3 regions of the Antribacter sp. NEAU-D49 genome follow, and region 1 is predicted to be linked to each of the others. Evidence: riboswitches for the same ligand, from Rfam matches in the RefSeq annotation. Region 1 holds a riboswitch; each other region holds the start of a gene.
What was found. A riboswitch is a leader RNA that binds a small molecule or an ion and turns the genes downstream of it on or off. The one in region 1 is predicted to bind cyclic di-AMP.

Region 1 (3,202 bases):
TCGGGACACACCATGGCGTCGATGCAGGATCACCCCGTGCCGCCCTTCATCGATGCGGTAGGGAGGTCCGGCAACGCGGCGACGCTCTGGGGGTGGCTCGTTGCAGCAGGCGGCCTAGCGTTCGCCGGTCTCGTTCTGCGCGGACGCGACGCGGAGGACATCCCCGTCGCGCTCTCCACCGTGCGCTGGACCGGTGCGGTGATCCTGGTCGGGCTGATCCTGCGTGTCGCCTCTCGGGCGATGACGCTCGCCCACGGTGGCACCACGGCCGCCGTCTCGCCGTCCGCCGTCGCCGACTCGCTCACGGGCTCGACAGGTTGGGTGATCGGGCTGCAAGCGGCCGGAGCCTTCGCCGTCCTGGCCGGAGCTCGCCGCAGCCTGCGCACCTCGGCCGTCGCCATGGTCGGCGTCGTCCTGGCCGCCGCAGGCATCGTCCTCGACGGTCATAGCAACACCGCAGATCCACGCTGGCTCGTTCTGACCGCCGACGTCGCCCACCTGGCGGGTGCGGCGACCTGGCTCGGAGGTGTGGTCATGCTCACCGTGATCCTCCGCCGCCGACAGCAGGAAGGACGACACCTCGACGTCGGGCTGATAGCTGCCAGGTTCTCGGTGATCGCTGGAGCCTCCCTTGCGGTCGTCGGCATAGCCGGCGTCCTTCTCACGGCGACAATCCTCGACCGTGTGCCCCAGCTGTGGGAGACGGACTGGGGACTTGCTCTGCTCGCCAAGGTCGCGGTCGTGGCTGTGGTCGGCCTCATCGGCGCCTACAACCACTTCCACACGCTGCCGCTCTTGAGCGCGACCAACGGACGCCGGCACGGACGCCCTTCCGGGGAGGCTCTGCACCGCAGCGCTACACCCGAAACCGCACTCATGGTGGCTGTCGTGCTGATCACTGGTTGGCTCGTGGGTGCGGCGACCACTGCATGACGGTGGTCGCGGGCCCGTACGGCCGCCGTCGGCGAGTCACGACTTCGCCGACGGCGGCGGTGCTCCCTCGGCGGCTCAGGCGACCTGGTAGCCGAGCTGGGTGATGGCCGCACGGACGGCGTCGTGGTCGGCGCCGGGGCCAACCACCGTGACGGTGCCGGCCGCGAGGTCGACCGACGTGTCCTCGACTCCGTCGACCTGCTTGACGACGCCGGTGACCTTGGCGGCGCAGCCGCCACACGTCATTCCCTGGACCGAGTACGTCGTGGTGCTCATATTGCGTCCTCTCGTATGCGGCGGCGCCTGGTCGGCGACTGCCTCGTGAACGCCCGTGGTGCCGGACGGTGGTTCAGCTGCGCCGCGGGCCCGCTCAGGTCGGCTGGACATATGGAGCGGCGTCCCCGGGAGCACCTTGGGCTGCACTGAGGATACCCCCGCCGGGTATGTCTGGGCTCGGGCCATGCACAAGCCGGATACTTCGGTCACGTCGCAAGAGCGGGACTAGGGGGTCGTGACCTGACTGTGACATCTCGGCGATCCTGGGTTACGGTCGATCCACCTCGCGGAGAATCCGCGGGCGCCCGAGGCGGACGCCGAGCCCTGTCACCGCCCCCAGGTTCGTACGACCAGATGACAGGGACGGGGGACCCATGCAAGTGGGCACCACCGGTGTCCTTGGGGTGAAGCCGCACAGGTAGGAGTGCGGCCGGGTCTGTCTCCGACCCGAACCCGACAGCTCACCTCGCAGGCGGTAGGAGAACCGACGTGACCTCATGCTCGCCCGGGCGCCATCGTGCTGCCCGTAGCCCCATCACCCCGCTGACCCCCCTGTCGCGCGCCGCTGCGCGCAGCGTCGGCGCCGCCGCCCGCCGGGGCGCTGTCGTCGCCGCCGGCTCCGGCCTGATCATGGGGATGTTCAGCGCCCCCGCGAACGCGAACGACCGAACCGTGTCGACCGTCGACTTCCACGCGCTGACCGCGGACGCCCGCCAGTCGCTGGCCTCAGCCCCTGTGGTGACGGTCGCCGCCAACACCGAGTTCATCGTCGAGACCGGCACGATCGCCGTGACCCCGGCGCCGGAGCCGGAGCCGGCCCCCGAGCCGGAGCCCGTCGTCGAGGTCGCCTCGCGCACCGAGACGCGTACCCCCGTCGCGGCGGCGGACGCCCCGGAGGAGGCCGCACCCGTCCGCGCCGGCACCAACTCGGACGTTGTCGCCATCGGCATGCAGTACCTCGGAGTGCCGTACCTCTGGGGCGGCTCGACCCCCGCCGGGTTCGACTGCTCCGGCTTCACCTCGTACGTCTACGCCAAGGTCGGCATCACCCTGCCCCGCACCTCGTCGCAGCAGCGCTACGCCGGCACCGTGGTCTCGCGCGCCGAGGCACAGCCCGGCGACCTGATCTGGAGCCCCGGCCACATCGCCATCTACGCCGGTGACGGCATGCAGATCGAGGCCCCCGTCCCAGGTCAGACCGTGCGCTACAGCAGGCTCTGGCAGGACAGCCCGACCTTCATCCGCGTCGGCTGAGCCCTGCTCCGCAGGCCTCGACACCCCGTCGACAGTCTGAACTCCAGGGTGACATCCCGGTGCGCCCGGTCCCTTGTGGACCAGGCGCACCGGCGTGTGGGCTGCTAGAGCGGTCATGACTCACTCGCTACACGTCATCCAGCAGGAGGTCGCTGAGCGCGGCGCCAGCCGTACCGCGTCATCCCGCGCGGCTTGTAGATGTTGAGAGCCAACGGGACGAGCAGCACGACCATCCCACCGACCGCGTGGAACAGATCCCCGCCGAGCTGGTCGACATCGCCGGCGGGGTCCGCCGCGACTGCGGCGATCGCCTCGACCGCGGGCAGGTGGAGCACCAGGATCACGAACGCGAAGGCCGTCAGTACCAGGCTGATCACCACCCAGTAGTGTCGCAACAATCCCCAGGGTGTACCGAGGGCCTGGACCATCCCGGTCACGAGCGCTATCGCGGCGAGCGGGATCAACGCATACCGCAACACTGGTTCCATCATCACGTACGCAGCCCGCACGATCTGCTGGTCGTCACTTGCATAGATGGGCACGTTCAGGGCGATGTAGGCGACGATGGCGCCGAGCCAGCCCACTGAGCTGGCGATGTGAACCGTCAGCATCAGTTTCCGGATCGCCGGAGACATCGGCATCAGCCGTGCACACCAGGGCCGTGCTCGCCGCCCACGAGCAGCATGACCAGCACGAGCGCGACAGCTGCTGTCGCAGCGCCTATCGCCAGCAACTTGAC
Region 2 (3,202 bases), on a different contig from region 1:
CAGGAGCCCGCGGAAGCCGCCGCGCCCTCGCGACCCGACCACGATCATGTCGGACGCCGAGGAGAACTCCGTGAGCAGCTCGGCGCCGGTTCCGTCGAGCACGATCCGCCGGATCACCATGCCCGGGTTCTGCGCCTCGTGCCGGTCGATGATGACGTCGAGCCCGGCCTTGATGTCGGCCAGCACCTGCTCGTGGTCGATGTTGGAGGGCAGCCACGCCAGCAGCCCAGCGCCTGAGCCGACCGGGACGCCCGCCACGGCCGTCAGCTCGGAGTCCCAGGCCTTGGCCTGCGCGATCGCGTGCCGCAGCGCCACCTCAGCCTGGGGCGACCCGTCGACACCGACCACGATGCGGCGCACGTCGCGCACCGCGCTCCACGGCCGGGTACCACCGGCCGCGCCACCACCGGCCGCGCCACCACCGGCCGCGCCACCACCGGCCGCGCCACCACCGGCCGCGTCAGCCTGCGCCGGCCCGCCCGCCGAGGCCTCCGCGGCCGACTCCGCCTCCTGCGCCGCGGCCTCGTCGGACCCGGGCGGCGCCCACGCGCCACGCCCCCTGGTCTCGCGCAGCGGGACCACCACGACGGGGCAGTGCGCGTGCGCGGGCAGCGCCGACGAGACGGTGCCGAGGAGCCGTTCCGTGAAGCCTCCGCGGCCCCGGGTGCCGACCACGGCGAAGCCGTAGTCGCGCGACAGCTCGACGAGCACCCCGGCCGCGTCGCCGGTCGCCACAGCCGTGGTCACCCGTACGCCGCAGCCCTCGACCCTGGCCTCCGCCTCCGCGAGCACCGCGCGGGCGCCTTCCTGGATGGTGCTGTCGTCGAGCGCCGCATACCCGCCGTCGAGCGAGGCCGCGGTGAACGACGGGAGCGAATAGCTGCACACGATGTGCAGCGCCCAGCCGATCCGGCGGGCGTACGCCGCCGCCCAGTCCAACGCGTGCAGGCTCGCCTCCGAGCCGTCGACCCCGACCAGCACGACCTCCGGTCGCTTCATCGCGCCTCCCGCGTCTCTCTGGAGTGATGCCACCACGCTACTCGTCCGGCGGGGCCCCGGCAGGGAAGCACGCACGACGGCGCCCGCCGTCCCCGGAGGGGGCAGATGCACGACGCCCCGGTCCATGGGATGGACCGGGGCGTCGGTGGCGGTAGCTGTCGCTGGTCGGCTCAGTACCGGATGAACTGCGGCGAGCTCATCCAGATCGCGCGGAACTGGATGGTCTTGCCGGGGCGCGGTGCGTCGATCATCGTGTTGCCGCCGGCGTAGATGCCGATGTGGCCCGGCTGGTAGATGAGGTCGCCCGGCTGCGCCTCGGCGCGGGAGATCCGGGTACCGCCCGCAGCCTGCGCGGACGACGTGCGCGGAAGGTTGATGCCCGCCTGCGCGTAGACGTAGGAGGTGAAGCCGGAGCAGTCGAACCCGGCGGGCGTGGTGCCACCCGACAGGTACGGGACGCCCACGTAACGGGCCGCGATCGAGACGATCGTGGAGCCGTTGGCCGAGGCCGGGGCAGCCGCGCCGATGCTGCTCGAGCTCGAGCTCGAGGCGGTGGTCGACGTCGTCGTAGAACGCGACGTGGTGGTTGCCCGGACGGGCTCCGGCTCCGGCTCGGGGGCCGGCGTCACGGAGATGACTGCCTGCTCCACCGAGAGGTCGGCGTCGGCGGCCACTGCGACCACCGGGGCGGCCGCGAGAGCGGTGCGCGCCTGCTGCGTCAGAGCAGACAGGTCGACGGTGCTCAGCTTGGCGGCGTCGTTGGCGACGGGAGCGGCCTGGGCGGCCATGGCGCCGCCGAAGGTCGAGACGAGGAGCCCAGCCCCTGCTGCGACGACGGCCGCGTTGCGGCCGACGTTCGGGTTCTGTGCAAGGCCAGCTACAGGTCGGCGCGCTGCACGATGGCGAGCGCGAGACGTACGTGCGGTCACGTAGTACCTCTCCTTGTACGCCTACGAGGTCAGCTGTCGGGTTCGGGTGGGAGAAAGCACCCGGCCGAGCGACCCGAGAGTCCGCCCGACTTCACCCCAAGGACGCACCCTGGCGCCCAAAGTGGGTCCCCCGCCTCTGTCATGCGGGTCGTGGTGGCCCCGGCCGGTGACAGAGTTCGGCGTCCGTCCGAGGGCTCCGGTGGATTAACTCCTCGGAGCGGTTCTGAACGTACCGGAACCTCGGATGAATGTCACGTTCACGTCACGAAGGCGACCTGTCGCATAACTGGTGATGACACAGAACCGCCTCCGTGCTGCAGCACGGAGGCGGTTCACCAAGTGGTCTTGTGCGAGGTCAGGAAGCCGCCACGAAGAGGTGACGAGCCAGGTCCTCGGGCAGGTCGAGCACGAGCGGATCGCCTGCGACAGCCTCTGCCGGCACGTCCGCCGAGACCGTGTAGACGCCGTTCTCGTGGGTCGCGACGATGCGGGCCCCGGGCACCAGCCCGGCGTCCGCGAGACGGGCGAGCAGGTCGACGTCCGTCTGCAGCGGCTCCGCGATCCGGGTGAGCGACGCCGAGACGGAACCGCGCACCCCCTTCTTCGCCGCCGCCTCGAAGACGGCGGGCAGCGAGGCCACGCCCGCGAGGAACGGCACGTCCGTGAAGTCCTCGCCGAGCTCGGAGAGGCCGGGGATGGGGTTGCCGTACGGGTCGTGGTGCGGGTGGTCGAGCAGACCCACGAGGCGCCGCTCCACCTGCTCGCTCATCACGTGCTCCCAGCGGCACGCCTCGACGTGCACGTGCTCCCAGTCGAGCTTGATGACGTCGGTCAGCAGGCGCTCCGCCAGGCGGTGCTTGCGCATGACCCGCATCGCCTTGTCGTGCCCTGCCTCCGTGAGCTCGAGGTGGCGGTCGCCGGTGACCACCAGCAGACCGTCGCGCTCCATGCGCGCGACCGTCTGCGACACCGTGGGACCCGAGTGCCCCAGCCGCTCCGCGATCCGGGCGCGCAGCGGTGTGATGTCCTCCTCGTCCAGCTCGTAGATCGTCTTGAGGTACATCTCGGTGGTGTCGATCAGGTCCGTCACGTCCACTCCCGTTCTTGCCGGCTCCGCGGGCCCGCCGTCGGCGGCGGGTCGTCTCGGCGGACGACCCGGCACACCGGCTCGCCGACCCTCGTCCTAGTCTAGGTGGGGGCGCCGACATGGCCCCTCACCCCCGCCGCACGCGCCCCTCGGAGCCCGCCATGCCGTTGACCATCCCCACCGACCT
Region 3 (3,202 bases), on a different contig from region 1:
GCACCATCGAGCGTGTACTGCCCCTCGGTGGCCGGGTCGGCCTGGGCGAAGGCGATGGCGCGCTCCCACCGGTGCTCCCGCTGGGCGCTCAGGGCCACGTCGATCCGCCGCACGGTCGCGAGGACGAGGGCCAGCGTGTGCTCCGCGACGGTGTCGTCGTGCAGCGAGCGGCCCGACGAGATCACGACCTCCGGAGCGAAGCCCGCGGCGAGCGCGACGTCCGGCCCTGCGGACAGCGTCTGCACCCAGCGCAGCCGGGTGAGCCGGCGGGCGGCGTCGGCCACGACCCGCGGCGGGCTGGACCACGTCACCAGCACCTCGGCGTCGATGTGCTCCTCGGGGACCGGGTCCTTCATCCCGTAGGCCACCACCATGTCGGTGCCGCCGGCGCCGAAGGAGGCTCCGCCGTCGGGCAGCCGGGCCGGGAAGTCGAGGTCGAACGGGACGTCCGGGACGAGGATCTTCACCCGCCGGACGTTACCTGACGTCCTGGGCCGCCCCAGCGGCCCAGGACGTCAGGAGTCTCACGCGACCCGGACGATGATCGGGTTGTCCTGCCACATCGAGACGTACCGGACGGGCATGCCGGGCTTGTTGGCCTCGACGATCATCCCGTTGCCCGCGTAGAGGGCGACGTGCCCGGAGGTCCACACGATGTCACCCGGCCGGGCGTTGGCGAGCGACACCTGCGTGCCCGCGTACCGGAGCTCGGACGACGTGCGCGGCAGGCTGATGCCCAGCTGCTTGTAGACGTACCAGATCAGTCCCGAGCAGTCGAAGCCCGTCGACGGCGACTCCTCGCCGTAGACGTAGGGCGTACCGACCAGCTCCAGCGCGAGGTTGACGGCCTGCTGCCCCACGGCGGACGTGCTGGTGGAGACGGTCTGCGCGGCGGCCTGCGCGGCGGCTGCCTCCGCCTCCGCCTCCGCCGCGGCGGCTGCCGCGGCAGCGCGGGCCTCGGCGGCGGCACGTGCCTCGGCCTCCGCCCGGGCACGGGCCTCGGCCTCGGCCTTGGCACGGGCCTCCGCCTCCGCCTTGGCCCGAGCCTCGGCGATGCCCGCCTCGGTCTCGGCGTAGGGCAGCACCGGGGCCGGGGCCTGCTCGACGGCGAAGGTGGTCTCGGGGGCGACGGTCACCACGGGCACCAGCTGGAGGGTGGCACCCGGCACGGCCGTGCGGTCCAGGCTGTGCTCCGTGACCCCGTTCGACACGGGGGCGGCGCTCGCGGTCTGCGTGAAGACGGAGGCGAGCAGCCCCGAGGAGACGACGGCGATCGCTCCCGTGCGGGCGGCGACCGACATGTTCTCGGCGGCGGTCTGGGTGATGGACGTGAGGGGGGTGATGGCCCGGCCGTCGGCCCGGTGGCGGGCGCGGGCGGCTCGGGTCGTCGACTGTTCGGGCTCGGTCAGAGTAGGCACGATGGATCTCCTCGACGCCTGCGAGGTGAGCTGTCGGGTTCGGATGGGGAGTCACCCGGCCCCGCACTGACGTGCAGGGCTTCACCCCAAGGACGCAGGTGCGTCCGGCTTACCTGGTTCCCCCGTCCCCGCCACGTCGTCGCTGGTCAGAACCGGTGGCGGGGCTCGGCGTCCGGTCCTGGGCCTCGTCTGGACGGCGAGGCGAGGATGACCGTACCGGTCTTCCCGTGAAATGTCACGAAAGGATCACGGGACGGCATATTCCGGCCACGTGCCACGATGTCGCCATGCAGGAGCACCTCGCCGCCCGGTACGACGCCGTCGTCGTCGGAGCGGGCCACAACGGCCTCGTGGCCGCCGCCTACCTCGCCCGTGCGGGCCGCTCGGTCCTGGTTCTGGAGCGCCTGGACCACGTGGGCGGCGCGGCTGTGTCGGCCCGCCCGTTCGCCGGGGTGGACGCGCGACTGTCGCGGTACTCGTACCTCGTCTCGCTCCTGCCGCGGCAGATCGTGGCCGAGCTCGGCCTCGACGTGCGCCTCCGGCGGCGGCGCTACTCGTCGTACACGCCGGTGGGCGCGGGCGGCCTCCTCGTGGACACGGGGTCCGACGACGTCACCCGTGCGTCGTTCCGCCGCCTCACCGGGGGCGACGCGGACTTCGAGGCCTGGCAGGCGTTCTACGCCATGACGGGTTCCGTGGCCCGGCGGCTGTTCCCGACGGTGACCGAGCCGCTGCTCTCCCGCGCCCAGGCACAGGCAGCGGTGGGCGACGACGAGGCGTGGCGGGCCCTGTTCGAGGAGCCGCTGGGCGCCGTGCTGCGCCGCACGTTCGCCGACGACGTGGTGCGCGGCGTCGCCGCCACCGACGGCCTGATCGGCACGTTCGCCGACCTCGACGAGGACTCCTTGCGCCAGAACCGGTGCTTCCTCTACCACGTGATCGGTAACGGGACCGGTGACTGGGACGTCCCCGTGGGTGGCATGGGCGCCGTCAGCGGGGCGCTGCGGGACGCGGCGCTCGCCGCCGGGGCGACGATCCTGACCGGGGCGGACGTGACGGCGGTGGCGCCGGGTGGCGCCGGGGGTGGCGTGGGCTCGGGCGGCGGGGGTGACGCCGAGGTCGCCTGGACGGACGACGACGGTGTGGCTCACGGCGTGCGCGCCGGTCACGTGCTGGCCGGCTGCGCCCCCGCGACGCTGGACCGGCTGCTCGTGGCGGGCGGCGGCGCGCCGGTGGGCGGGGAAGCCGCGGTGGGCGGCGGCGCGCTGGCCGGCGGCGCCCGTGGTGACGCGGTGCACCTGGGCGGGCGATCGCCATCGGGCAGCGCACCCGAAGGCGCACAGCTCAAGGTGAACCTGCTGCTCACCCGGCTGCCGCGGCTGCGCGACGGGGTGGACCCGGCGTCGGCGTTCGGCGGCACGTTCCACGTCAACGAGTCGTTCACCCAGCTGCAGGCCGCGTACGCGCAGGCGGCGGCGGGGCAGATCCCGGACCTGCCCCCGTGCGAGATCTACTGCCACACGCTCACCGACCCGTCGATCCTCGGGCCGGAGCTGCGCGCCGCCGGGGCGCAGACCATCACGCTGTTCGGGCTGCACCTGCCCGCGCGGCTGTTCCGCGAGGACCCCGAGGGGGCGCGGTCGCGGGCGCTCGCGGCGACCCTCCGGTCGCTCGACTCGGTGCTCGCCGAGCCGATCGAGGACTGCCTGGCGCTCGACGCCGACGGGGCACCGTGCCTGGAGGTGCGGACCCCCGTGGACCTGGAGGGCGACGTGGGCCTGCCG

Region 2: it holds a riboswitch for cyclic di-AMP, as region 1 does, so the genes downstream of both, AC060K_RS11065 (C40 family peptidase) here and AC060K_RS13770 (C40 family peptidase) in region 1, are expected to answer to the same signal.
Region 3: it holds a riboswitch for cyclic di-AMP, as region 1 does, so the genes downstream of both, AC060K_RS05610 (C40 family peptidase) here and AC060K_RS13770 (C40 family peptidase) in region 1, are expected to answer to the same signal.

The regions. Positions count from the first base shown of each region.
Region 1 covers NZ_JBXTSN010000016.1:98,750-101,951, forward strand. The annotation lists gene AC060K_RS13760 (copper resistance CopC/CopD family protein) at 1-933, shown strand, start outside; gene AC060K_RS13765 (heavy-metal-associated domain-containing protein) at 1,009-1,209, opposite strand; cyclic di-AMP (ydaO/yuaA leader) riboswitch at 1,531-1,700, shown strand; gene AC060K_RS13770 (C40 family peptidase) at 1,699-2,463, shown strand; gene AC060K_RS13775 (DUF2269 domain-containing protein) at 2,598-3,098, opposite strand; gene AC060K_RS13780 (hypothetical protein) at 3,104-3,202, opposite strand, start outside.
Region 2 covers NZ_JBXTSN010000012.1:40,161-43,362, forward strand. The annotation lists gene AC060K_RS11060 (universal stress protein) at 1-999, opposite strand, end outside; gene AC060K_RS11065 (C40 family peptidase) at 1,170-1,928, opposite strand; cyclic di-AMP (ydaO/yuaA leader) riboswitch at 1,931-2,120, opposite strand; gene AC060K_RS11070 (iron-dependent transcriptional repressor DtxR) at 2,284-3,018, opposite strand; gene serC (phosphoserine transaminase) at 3,177-3,202, shown strand, end outside.
Region 3 covers NZ_JBXTSN010000004.1:168,836-172,037, forward strand. The annotation lists gene AC060K_RS05605 (NAD(P)-dependent oxidoreductase) at 1-467, opposite strand, end outside; gene AC060K_RS05610 (C40 family peptidase) at 525-1,418, opposite strand; cyclic di-AMP (ydaO/yuaA leader) riboswitch at 1,419-1,599, opposite strand; gene AC060K_RS05615 (phytoene desaturase family protein) at 1,706-3,202, shown strand, end outside.